Regions from separate parts of the Aeromicrobium sp. P5_D10 genome, predicted to be linked through region 3. Evidence: riboswitches for the same ligand, from Rfam matches in the RefSeq annotation. Region 3 holds a riboswitch; each other region holds the start of a gene.
What was found. A riboswitch is a leader RNA that binds a small molecule or an ion and turns the genes downstream of it on or off. The one in region 3 is predicted to bind cobalamin.

Region 1: linked by a shared signal. The riboswitch ahead of ACXJKC_RS18100 (fibronectin type III domain-containing protein) and the one ahead of ACXJKC_RS14745 (nitrite reductase) in region 3 are both predicted to bind cobalamin.
Region 2: linked by a shared signal. The riboswitch ahead of ACXJKC_RS16800 (ribonucleoside-diphosphate reductase subunit alpha) and the one ahead of ACXJKC_RS14745 (nitrite reductase) in region 3 are both predicted to bind cobalamin.

What each region holds. Positions count from the first base shown of each region.
Region 1 is NZ_JBFUME010000010.1:92,291-96,175, reverse strand. It holds gene ACXJKC_RS18100 (fibronectin type III domain-containing protein) at 1-1,938, opposite strand, end outside; cobalamin riboswitch at 2,089-2,233, opposite strand; gene ACXJKC_RS18095 (DUF1707 SHOCT-like domain-containing protein) at 2,286-2,819, opposite strand; gene priA (bifunctional 1-(5-phosphoribosyl)-5-((5-phosphoribosylamino)methylideneamino)imidazole-4-carboxamide isomerase/phosphoribosylanthranilate isomerase PriA) at 2,824-3,549, opposite strand; gene ACXJKC_RS18085 (alpha/beta fold hydrolase) at 3,593-3,885, shown strand, end outside.
Region 2 is NZ_JBFUME010000008.1:286,446-290,330, reverse strand. It holds gene ACXJKC_RS16800 (ribonucleoside-diphosphate reductase subunit alpha) at 1-1,772, opposite strand, end outside; cobalamin riboswitch at 1,895-2,104, opposite strand; gene ACXJKC_RS16795 (DEAD/DEAH box helicase) at 2,306-3,703, opposite strand; gene ACXJKC_RS16790 (GNAT family N-acetyltransferase) at 3,868-3,885, opposite strand, start outside.
Region 3 is NZ_JBFUME010000006.1:442,761-446,645, forward strand. It holds gene ACXJKC_RS14730 (enoyl-CoA hydratase-related protein) at 1-421, opposite strand, end outside; gene ACXJKC_RS14735 (SigE family RNA polymerase sigma factor) at 555-1,112, shown strand; gene ACXJKC_RS14740 (hypothetical protein) at 1,109-1,783, shown strand; cobalamin riboswitch at 1,817-2,011, shown strand; gene ACXJKC_RS14745 (nitrite reductase) at 2,068-2,913, shown strand; gene ACXJKC_RS14750 (precorrin-8X methylmutase) at 2,910-3,575, shown strand; gene ACXJKC_RS14755 (precorrin-2 C(20)-methyltransferase) at 3,572-3,885, shown strand, end outside.

The DNA.
Region 1 (3,885 bases), on a different contig from region 3:
ACCGACATCCAGGTTGAGCACACCAGTGTCATCGAGGTTGGTGTAGAGACCTCGGTTGTCACCTGCACCCAGGCCCGGGATCAACCATGCGGTGTCCTGACGCCCGGCCAACGGGGTGAGGTCCAATGTGTACTGAGCCCCTGCTGAGGCGGCCGCGACCGTGAAGATCTTGGCCACCTTGTCGGTCGTTCCCGGGATCACGGCCGAAGCGATGTGCTGCGATGTGTACGGCGTCGTGGTCGTCGGAACGTAGATGTCGTACTCGTTGTTCGACAGCGAGTCCACCTTGGCCAGGGGGTGCGCCGTGTGCTCGGCGAAGTGCTGAGCCGTGCCGTTCTTCCACGACAGTGTGACGTCTGCGCCGTGCGTGACCTTCAACGAGAGCCCGATCTCGGCGACAGCGATGCGGCTGATCGCCGTCTGAAGAGCCAGCCGTGCACCGTAGACCGCCGCAGCGGACGCATCAGCGTCGTCATGGACCGTGGTGGCCTTCGTGATCGCGTCCTGCAGCAGGGTCCACCGGAACTCGGCCGCCGCTGCACCATGGCCGATTGCCTTGGCCTCGTCGGTGACGGTCTCCAGTTCGCCCAGATCGGCGGCGCTGGCCTTTTCGGTGACGCCGGCGAAGTACTGGGAGAACGAGGCTTTGTCGTAGTCGCCCCGGTCTTGGTTCGGAACGACAGCCTTGACCGTGCGATTGTCCGGGTCAGCGTTGTTCGAACCGTTGAAGGTCGAGGCATTCAGCGACGGCTTCGTGGTGTGCAGGAACGTGATGCGCTCCAGCGTCGTGATGCCGTTGAACGTCGTGGTGGAGCCGAAGGTGTAGGTCTCGGCGGCGACCACGACGTTGCGGAGCGAGCTGTTGCCCTGGAACGGATTCGCCACGGTGTAGTTGGCGACGGGAGGCAGGCTGACATCGGTCAGCGCAGTCATGCCGCTGAGGGCGTAGGTCGTCGCGTCCACCGCACCCGACAGGTCGAGCTCTTCGATCGACGTCCCCGCGTACGAAGCGTTACGCAGATCCGTGTAGTCCTGAGCGTTCAACGTTCCCGTGATGCTGAGCTTCTTGACGACGCTGTAGTCGTAGTCGCCTGCGGTCTGGCCGAAGTCGCTGACCAGCTTCTCGCGCAGCTTGGTCAGGAACTGACCCTGTGCAGTCGTGGTGAGCCGAACCCACGAAGAAGCTGGGTCCGCGGTGTTCAGTGCTGTGAGCGAAGCGGTGACCTGCTGCTGCGTGGCAGTGGGATTCACGGCCGTCGTCCTGGCCGTGGCAAGTTCTGCGTCAGTAGCCGTTGCGGTCTTGCCCTTGCCGATGCCCCTGATCAGATCGGTCTTGTCGACTTGGGAGAAGTAGGACTCACTCTCCCAGCAAGAATCTGCCAGGCCGAGGTCGCAGCCATAGCCGTACAGCGTGAACTGCCACCGCATGACGTCACCATCGTGCAGAGTCAGTGCACCCGCACCGACCTGGGCCGTCACGTTGTTGACCGTGTACATCCAGCCAGACATGGAGTTGTAGTCGGGCGTGCCGAGGTACGCGTCTCCGTCGGTGCCGGTCAGCTCGAATCCCGGCTGGCTCGTGATGTACGACGGAACGTTCGCGGTTCCCTTGTCGAAGCCCTTGACGCCCGACAGGTACCAGCCCGCGCTGCTGGTATCCCCAGCGTCCAACGCGGTGAACTGGTGCGATGTCTCATCCAGGACGCTCTCGGTGACAGCCGCGGCCGTCGAGCCCTCCGGGACCGTCACCTTGACCGGCTCGACGTAGTAGCCCTGACCGATGTTGTAGCCCTCGAAGGTCACGTAGACCGATATGTCGCTTGCTGCTTGGGCGGCCGGAGCCAGCCCCAGCACGAGGGCAAGTGTGGTGAACGCGCTGATCAGCGCTGCTCCCACTCGGCTGCGACGCCGTCTTTCGATGATGGACCGGGATCCCATGAATTCTCTCCTTGCTCGGACCCCGCAGAGGTAAGGCATGGCAGAGAAAACGTCCCGATCGACACAAAACTCCGCGTCAGAGAATCTGGCGCGGAGCTGTTATCGAATCGGAGAACGATTCGGCCATGTCCCGCTTTCCGCGGCAGGACTTGGCCAGACACCCTCGTGACAGGTACTCCGACTCGTGGCGCGATCGCTCACGCCACACACGGTTGCGGGACAGCGCCGGATTCTCACCGACTTCCCCCAGCACGAGTGCAACTGGTTACAGCAAGTCACGATTTCCGTGACTCAAGAACGGACCTTAACGCATTCCCGCGTAGTCAGGTCCTGATGTGACCGACGTCCTATCCCAGCCCGCGCCGACGACGACGCTTGGCAGCGATCTTGTCCTCGATCGCCTCGATCCGCGACTCGCGGTTCAGCCGCATCGAGAAGTAGCCGATCCCCACGCCGAGGCTCGGGAAGATCGGCCAGAAGAACAACAGCCCGCCGCTCGCGATACTCGTGGCACCCCAGATCGCCACGCACAGCCCGGACACGAAGATCCACCCATTGCGGGCGTCGCGCAGATCGCGCTGGTACTGGGTCACCGCCTGGACCTGCAGGCTGGAACGGTTGGCCGCCTGCCTCACGACCGGGGCGGGGGTCGCCACGACCAGGTCGGTCAGCAACGCTGCAAGCCCGCCCACGAGGCGGGTGCCCAGGACATCGGCACTCCGTGCCTCGAACTCGTCGCGGGTCAGCCTGCCGTCGGCATAGGCGTCGCGCAGCACCGTGACGGCATGATCGCGGTCGGCATCGGTCGCCCTGAGCAGCGCAGCGTCCGGCTCGCGAGGATCGGCCGAGAAGCCCGACCAGATCTCCGCGCCCGACGCCATGGGTTCAGACCTCGCGTACCGCGGCGAGGGCTTCGGGCAGGGTGAACGCACCGGCGTACAACGCCTTGCCGATGATGGACCCTTCGACGCCGAGGTCGGCAAGCGTCGCGATGTCACGCAGGTCCTGCAGGCTCGACACGCCGCCCGAGGCGACGACGGGCTTATCGGTCACGGCGCACACCTGACGCAACAGGTCGAGGTTGGGCCCGGTCAGCGTGCCGTCCTTGGTCACGTCGGTGACGACGTAGCGGGCGCAGCCGTCGCGATCCAGGCGCGCCAGGGTCTCGAACAGGTCGCCGCCGTCCTCGGTCCAGCCACGGGCAGCCAGCGTCGTGCCGCGTACGTCGAGGCCCACCGCGATCTGATCGCCGTACTGGCCAACGACCTTGGCGCACCAGTCGGGATTCTCGATCGCCGCTGTGCCAAGGTTGACGCGTGTGCAGCCGGTCGCCAGCGCCGCCTCCAGCGAAGCATCGTCGCGAATGCCGCCTGACAGCTCGACCTTGACGTCGAGACGGCCGATGACATCGGCGAGCAGCTCGCGATTGGAGCCCTTGCCGAAGGCCGCATCGAGATCGACGAGGTGGATCCATTCGGCCCCATCGGCTTGCCATTGCAAGGCGGCGTCGAGCGGGGAGCCATAGGAGGTCTCACTACCGAGCGCTCCTTGGACCAGGCGCACGGCCTGTCCATCGGCGACGTCGACAGCGGGCAGAAGTTCAAGAGTCACGACGTGATGTTATCTGTCGGTGGCCGTGTCTACCGTGGGCGGTATGAATCTCATCCTCGTTCCCGGTTTTTGGCTCGGCTCCTGGTCGTGGCAGCAGGTGACGCCCGCGCTCCTGGCCGCCGGTCACGACGTCACACCCGTCACGTTGCCCGGACTCGAGTCCGTCGAGACCGACCGGTCGGGAATCGGCTTGGCCGATCACGTCGCAGCAGTCGTGGCGCTGGTCGACGCCGCCGATGGTCCGGTGGTTCTGGTTGGTCACAGCGGAGGTGGCACCGTGATCCACGCCGTGGTCGATCAACGGCCAGATCGTATTGCCCGCGCGATCTACGTCGA
Region 2 (3,885 bases), on a different contig from region 3:
TCGTCCTCCAGCAGATCGAGCGAGTCGACCGGCACCAGGCCCTGGCTCCAGCGGGAACCCTCGAAATGAGGATATGCCCCGCGCTCACGCGCCAGGTCTGCCGACGCGTCGATCGCATGCCAGCTGACGAACTCCATGATCTCGTCGATCAGCTCGTACGACTCTTTCGACTCGTACGAGTACCCGAAACGCTCGACTATGTCGGTGAACCCCATGACCCCGAGGCCGAGGGCCCGGTTGAGCTCGTTGGAGCGCTCGGACTCCGGCACCGACGAGATCGTGATGTCGATCAGATTGTCGAGCTGGCGGACGGCCAGCCGGGTCGACTCGGCCAGGCGCTCCCAGTCGACCCGAGCCTGCTGGCGGTGTCCGGTCACATGGCGAGACAGGTTAATCGAGGCCAAGTTGCAGACCGCCACGTTCTCGCGATCCTGCGGCAACGTGATCTCGGTGCAGAGATTCGACAGGTGGATCGTGCCGGTGTTGTGGTTCAGCGCCCGGGTGTTGATCGTGTCCTTCCACGTCAACCACGGGTGCGAGCTCGCCTGCAGCGCAGTCAAGATGGCGCGGAACTGCTCACGTGCGCGCATCTTCTTGTGCCGCAGCTGACCGGCATCGGCCATCGCGGCGTACTCGGCGTACCGCGCGGAGAAGTCCGCACCGTACAGCTCCACCAGGTCACCGACGTCCAGCGGATCGAAGAGGTACCAGTCCTGATCGTCCTGCACGCGCTTCATGAACTCGTCAGAGATCCACACCGCGGTGTTGGCTGTTCGGGTTCGACGATACGGATCGCCGGAGTTGGCCCGCAGATCGAGGAACTGGGCGAAGTCGAGATGCCAGTTCTCCATGTAGAAGCACAGCGCGCCGAACTTCTTGCCGCCACGGCTGATGGCCCGCAGCGTCGAGTCGATTGTGTGCATGAACGGGATCGGTCCGGTCGAGGCGGTGTTGTTGGAGCGGATCGGCGAGCCCTCCGACCGCAGCTTCGACACCGACAGGCCGATGCCGCCGGTGCCCTTCGTGAGCCACATGACGTCGCGGACGCTCTTGGCGATGTGCTCGATATCGTCCTCCATCTGCATCACGAAGCAGTTGGAGAGCTGGCTGTAGGAGGTACCGGCGTTGACCAAAGTAGAGCCGGCCGCGAGGTACTCCAGGCGCGACATCTTGTCGTAGAACTGGCGTGCCGCGCCGGTGGGATCGGCCTCGTTGAGCGCCAGCCCCATCGCTACGCGCATCCAGAAGAACTGCGGCACCTCCAGAGGCATGCCATCGGGCTCGCACAGCATGTAGCGCGTCCGCATGGTCTGGGCACCGATGTAGCGGATCAGGTCGTCACGGTCGGGGTCGAGGGCCGCGCCGAGCACCTCGAGATCGAACAGTTCGGCCAACCGGGCGTCCAGAAGGTCGAGCTCGACGCCGCGCAGAATCGACGCCACAAATGCGGGGCCGTGAAAGCTGTAGACCTCGTCGCGGGTGACGCCCTCGCCGAAGACCTTCTTGTACAACGTCTTGACCAGGAGCCTCGACGCGATGGTGTCGAACGCCGGGTCGTCCTTGACGTTCTGCAGCGCGACCTGGATGACCGCCTCATCGAGCTGCTCGCTCGTGATGCCGTCGAACAGCGTGATCTCCAGCTCGGACTGCAACTGGGTGACGCGTGCGACCTGGTCGTCGAGACCGACGCTCGCTTCTTCGATGGAGCGGGCAATCTCGTAGCCGTCGTACGGCGCCTGGGTGCCGTCTCGCTTGATGACAGTGATGGACATGCAGTTCACCCCTCGTGAACTCGGGTCTGATGCTGCCCACGAGCGCGGAGGGGTGAGGGGACGACGGCACAGCGAATCCGATCCCCTGACCTTCCCACGAGGTCGCGGACCCTTGACACCATCGGGGCGTCAAGGCACTGGCAGGTCTTCGGACTCACGGGCCAGGTGCGTGTGCACCGCCTACTGGATGTCGCTTCCCAAGCTTGCGCTCAGTGCATATGACACCGGTCGTTCCCACTTACCGCTGCGGGGCAGTCCCGGATTTCCACCGGGTTCCCTGTTGCCACGACTCCCCTGGCTGAGGAGGCGAACCAGCTGCGTCGACCACTGTATCTGGTGAATCACATTGATGTAACCCCCACATCTTGTAGGGCATGTCACGTCGCTGGCGTACCTGTGGATATTCGGTCGACGAATACATGCTCGACCCGCTCCGCCGCCAGCGCACCACCAGCTGAGGCGATGTGCTGGCACAACAGCGCGGCGCCACCCCCGGGCGTACCGGGGATGACGCCGCTAGTGCTTGTCGCGAATTACGAGGACGAGTAGACGCGGGTCGATCCGCCTGAGCCACCGCTACGACGACGTCCGCCGCCACCACCACGGTTGCCTCCGCCACCCTGGGGGCGTCCGCCGCCATTGCCGCGGAAACCGCCCTGGGGACGCGATCCGCCCGAGCCACCGCGCTTGGCGCCGCCTCCGCCGCCACTGCGAGCGCCCTGACGAACTGTCGAGGCGTGCGGAGCCTCGGTGCCAGCACCCGAGAGCGCCTGGACCGTCATCGGCGAAGGCGCCGTGCGCAGATCGTGGTGACGGGCTGTGACGCCGGCCTTGTTCTGCAGCTGCATGACATCGCGCAGTGCATCGGGTGTCGTCATCGTGACGACGGCTCCCGACTCGCCGGCGCGTGCCGTACGGCCCGAGCGGTGCTGGTAGGCCTTGTGCTCGGCAGGCGCGTCGTAGTGCACGACCAGGCCGATGCCGTCGACGTGGATGCCACGCGCGGCGACGTCGGTCGCAACGATGACGCTGGCCCGTCCGCTGCTGAATGCCTCAAGGTTGCGCTCACGGTGACGCTGCGAGAGGTCACCGTGCATGTCGACGGCTTCGATGCCGTTCTGGGTGAGCTGCTTGGCCAGCCGCATCGCGCCTCGGCGTGTGCGGGTGAACACGATGCTGCGGGGATTGGCGCGCAGCAGATCGAAAGCGGCCTTGGACTTGTCGGTCGCGGCGCTGACGAGCACGTGGTGCTCCATCGTGTCGACCGCGCTGTCGGCCGAGTCGACCTCGTGCAGCACGTGCTGCGGCAGGTGGCGCTTGACGAGCTTGTTGACGTCGCCGTCGAGCGTCGCCGACAGCAGGAGCCGCTGGCTGCGCTCGGGCGTCTTGGTAAGGATCGCGTCGATCGGCTTGTAGAAACCGAGGTCGCACAGATGGTCGGCCTCGTCGAGGACCGTGATCTCGATGTCGTCGAGCGTCATGCAGCGACGGTCGAGCAGATCGGTCAGGCGGCCGGGGGTCGCGATGACGATGTCGACGCCATTCTTCAGCGTGTTGATCTGCTTGTTGATCGGCACGCCACCGTAGACCGTCGTCAGACGCAGGCCCATCTTCTGGGCGAGCGGCTCCATCGCGGCGCGGACCTGGGTCGCGAGCTCACGGGTCGGCAGGAGGATGAGGCCGCGGGGGGCCTTCGGGCGGCTGGTGCGACCGGCGAGCCGGACGAGGACCGGGAGGCCGAAGGCCAGGGTCTTGCCGGATCCGGTGCGCGCACGGCCGAGGACGTGCTTGCCAGCCAGTGCGTCGGGGATGACCGCGAGCTGGACGGGGCTGGGGTTGACGATGTCTTGACGCGCGAGCGTCGAGACGAGAGCTTCAGGAAGCTTCAGGGCGGCAAAAGTAGGGGCAGACGAATTTACGGGGTTGCTCACAGAGCAGTACTCACAGACATTTCGGGAAAGGTGCCCGAAAGCCAATTCGCGCTGGATCACGCTACTTCGTCGGGCCGGAACAGCGCGGGAAGTGCGCGTTCACGTATTCACATGCTACCAGTAGGTTGCCCCCGGTAGCGATTCAGATCGATGTGACGGCTCTCTCAAGCCAGCAGATCAGC
Region 3 (3,885 bases):
GACGCAGATCGGTGAACCGGGTGTCGAACTTGGCCCGATCACCCGCGAGGCGGATATCGCAGGCAAGAGCAAGGTTCATGCCGGCACCCACGGCCGGTCCATTGACTGCTGCGATGGTGGGCAGAGGCGATCGCAACACCCGCAGGAATCCGTCATAGACGGTGTCGACGCCGGTGAAGTCGCCGTTCACCGAATCCTCCAGGACGCGAAGCTCCGCGCCAGCGCAGAATGCTCGCCCGCGCCCGGTGATGACAGCGCAATTGACTTCTGGTCGCGACTCGGCCAGATCGAAGGCCTGCCCGATCGCGGCGACCATCGCGTCGTTCAACGGATTGCGATGATCCGAATCATCGAGTGTGATGACGGCGACGTTGTCGTGGAACGAGAGCTCAACCGGGCCCAGGTCGGCGGTGTTGGTCATGTGGGTCCTTTGCATGTTGTCGACGCCCAGGAGACTACTGGCACCGGATTCGCTTCCGGACGGAAGTTCGGTGTCGATGCAACCTCGACGTGGTCGTCATCCGTCATAGGGGCATGAGATCAAAGGAAAGCGTATGAAATCTTCGCGCGACGAGGAGTTTCATGCCTATGTGCTGGCTCGTCGTGCTGAGCTGCTGCGTACCGCGACGCTTCTGACGGCAGGTGATCAGCATCTGGCCGAAGACATCGTGCAGTCGACCTTGACCCGGCTCTATTTGTCGTGGCCGCTGTTCCAGAAGGCGACCAAGCCTGAAGGGTACGTCCGTCGTGCGCTGGCCAATGCGTTGATGGACGAGCACCGCCGACCGTGGCGGCGCCGCGAACGCACATTGTCCGTGATGCCGGAGCGCCAGTCGGGGGAACCCGACGCGGGGTCGCAGAGAATCGATGCCCTGCACGAAGCGATGGGCAATCTGCCACCGCGTATGCGGGCTGCGCTGGTCTACCGGTACTTCCACGATATGAGCGTCGCCGACACAGCCGATGCACTGAACTGCTCGCACGGAACCGTGAAAAGCCAGACGTCACGGGCGCTCGACCAACTACGTGACGTCCTGGATGTCACGGCCCCCAGGACCCCCGAACCGCCGGCCGTCGCGCTGGCAACACCGATCACCAGGAGCTTGTCATGACCGATCTTCGTACGCTGATGCATGAGGCCGCCGGGCTGTCCCACGATCCGACCCCCTCGGTCGCCGATGCCGACCTGGCCCGCGCCCGCCGAGTCATGCGCCGACGCCGTGCCGGCCGGTTCGGCGTCGGGTCGACGTTGGTGGCGGCCGCCGCGATAGGGACCTTCGCGATCTTGGCCCCGACCGCGTCACCGACCGATCCGGATGCGCCGGGAATCACAGCTGCCGCACCGCCGCAGTCAGGTTCTGCCATTGAGCTGGTGTCGTACAGCGGCAAGCAGCCGACGGGCTACGTCCTCGACATGGTTCCGGCCGGTTGGCAGATCAGGGATGACACTCGCGGGCTGCTCACCTTGGCGCCGAAAGATGCTGAACAAGGCGATGTGGTGGAAGGCATGACGAGTCTTGAGGGCACGATTGCGGTTTCCACACAGTCCGACACCGGCGTGCCGAGCGGCGTCAAGCTGGACCGCGTCCAAGTAGGAGACCAGGAGGGAGTCATCGCGCACATGAAGGGCGCCGGTGACACCCGCACGCTGTTTGTCGAGCAAGCATCAGGGACGTTCCTGGTCATCCAAGTCTGGGACGGTCTCGGCTGGGGAAATCAGCAGATCGCCAACTTCGCGGAATCGGTACACATCACGAACGATGCCGTGCCCAGCGTCGGCTGAGCGGACGGTGCCGCCATCGGTCCGTAACGGCGGGGTTATGCTGGGCGCGCCAGTTTCTCCACCTCGTGGAGTCAGGGAATCCGGTGAGAATCCGGAGCTGACGCGCAGCGGTGAGGGTGACGGGCCAGCACGCGGCTCTTGAGTCGCAGCCACTGGACACACGTCCGGGAAGGCGCTTCGGCCCGCGTGATCCCGAGTCCGAAGACCTGCTGGCCCTAGCGGCAACCGCCGCCAGGTCACAGGCGGCCTCGCGGACGGGCCCGGAGACCAGATGGGTTGGCGCGATGTCTTCCAACCGCAGCCGTGCGGATCGGTGCCCGGGAGCGCTGCGCCCGTGGCGCGCAGACGACGGCATGCTGGTGCGTCTACGCCTGATCGGCGGGCATGTCGCGACGTCCTCGCTAGAAGCGCTCGCGGACGTGGCCGGGACTTACGGCGACGGTCGAGTCCACCTGACGTCGCGGGCCAATCTCCAACTGCGTGGCCTGCCACAGGCGGAGGACGGGCTTCCGGCAGAAGTGATATCCGCACTTGAGAGCACCGGACTGTTGCCGAGCCGCAGCCACGAGCTGATACGCAATGTGATGGTCTCGCCCCAGACCGGGTTGGCGGGCGGACGCGCGGATCTGCGTGGGAGCGCCGTGGAACTCGATCAGCGGCTACTGTCATCGCCGCGTTTGGCCGACCTGCCCGGACGGTTCCTGTTCGTGCTCGACGACGGGCGTGGGGATCTGATCGACCGCAGTTGCGATCTCGGACTCGTCGCGATCGACCACGAACTCGTACAGCTTCGAGTCGGCTCCGGCTGGAGCGAGGTCATCTCGTTGGATGCGGCGGCAGCGCGCCTCGTCGAACTCGCTGAGCAGTTCGTCGAACGACGGGGAACTGGAGCCACCGCGGCGTGGCACGTCGCCGAGCTCACTGAACCACTGACGACGTCCGCTCTCCCAGACATGCGGATCCCGCCGCCGTCGCAACCGCTTCCCTACGGTGACGTCCCGGGAGGCCGGCACCAAGCTGTCACCGAGGCCGGACTCGATCGGATGACGATCCACGCACTGACCAGCTCCGCTCCTGGCGTGATCATCACGCCGTGGCGCGGCGTTCTCGTTCCTGAGGAGCAGCCATGACCGAACTGAAGCGTCCATCGCGTCACTACGCCTATATCGATCGTGGCCCGGCGATCTACGACGACTCATTTGCCATGATCCGGCGCGAAGCAGACCTGTCGTTGGTTCCGCCCAACGCCGAGAAGCTTGCGGTACGGATGATCCACGGCAGCGGCCAAGTCGACCTGGTGGGCGATCTCGTGGTCGATGATCGACTTGTGCCTGCCGCACGTACCGCGCTGCGTGCCGGGGCGCCGATCCTGTGCGATGCGACGATGGTGGTCAAAGGCGTGACGCGCAGCCGGTTGCCGGCAGACAACGCTGTGCTGTGCATGCTGAACGAGGCGCAGGTCCCCGCCCTCGCCGAACAGTGGAGGACGACCCGCACTGCGGCGGCCGTCTCACTGTGGGAGCCGCACTTGGACGGCGCGGTCGTCGCCATCGGAAATGCGCCGACTGCACTGTTCCACCTGCTGGAGATGCTGATCGACGGAGCACCGCGTCCGGCAGCGATTGTGGCTTGTCCGGTGGGATTCATCGGTGCGGCCGAGTCCAAACACGCGATGACGACCTTCGCGGACGACCATGGCATCGACATCCCGTTCGTCACTGTGTTGGGACGCCGCGGAGGATCGGCCATGACCTCTTCAGCCCTCAACGCTCTTGCCCAGGAGAAGGAATGACCGGTCACTTCTACGGCGTCGGCGTCGGCCCCGGCGATCCCGAGCTCATCACGCGCAAGGCCGCCCGGCTCATCGAGAATGCCGACGTCATCGCGTATCACGCTGGTGTCGGCAAGGAGTCGAATGCGCGCCGCATCGCCGCTGAGCTGTTCCCAGGCGGTGTCATCGAGGAGCAGTTGACGTATCCCGTCACGACCGGGAGCACCGACCATGTGGGCGGTTACGTCGGCGCACTGGCGCAGTTCTACGAAGAATCGGCGCAGCGTCTGGCCGTCCATCTAGACCAGGGCCGTTCGGTCGTCCTGCTGTC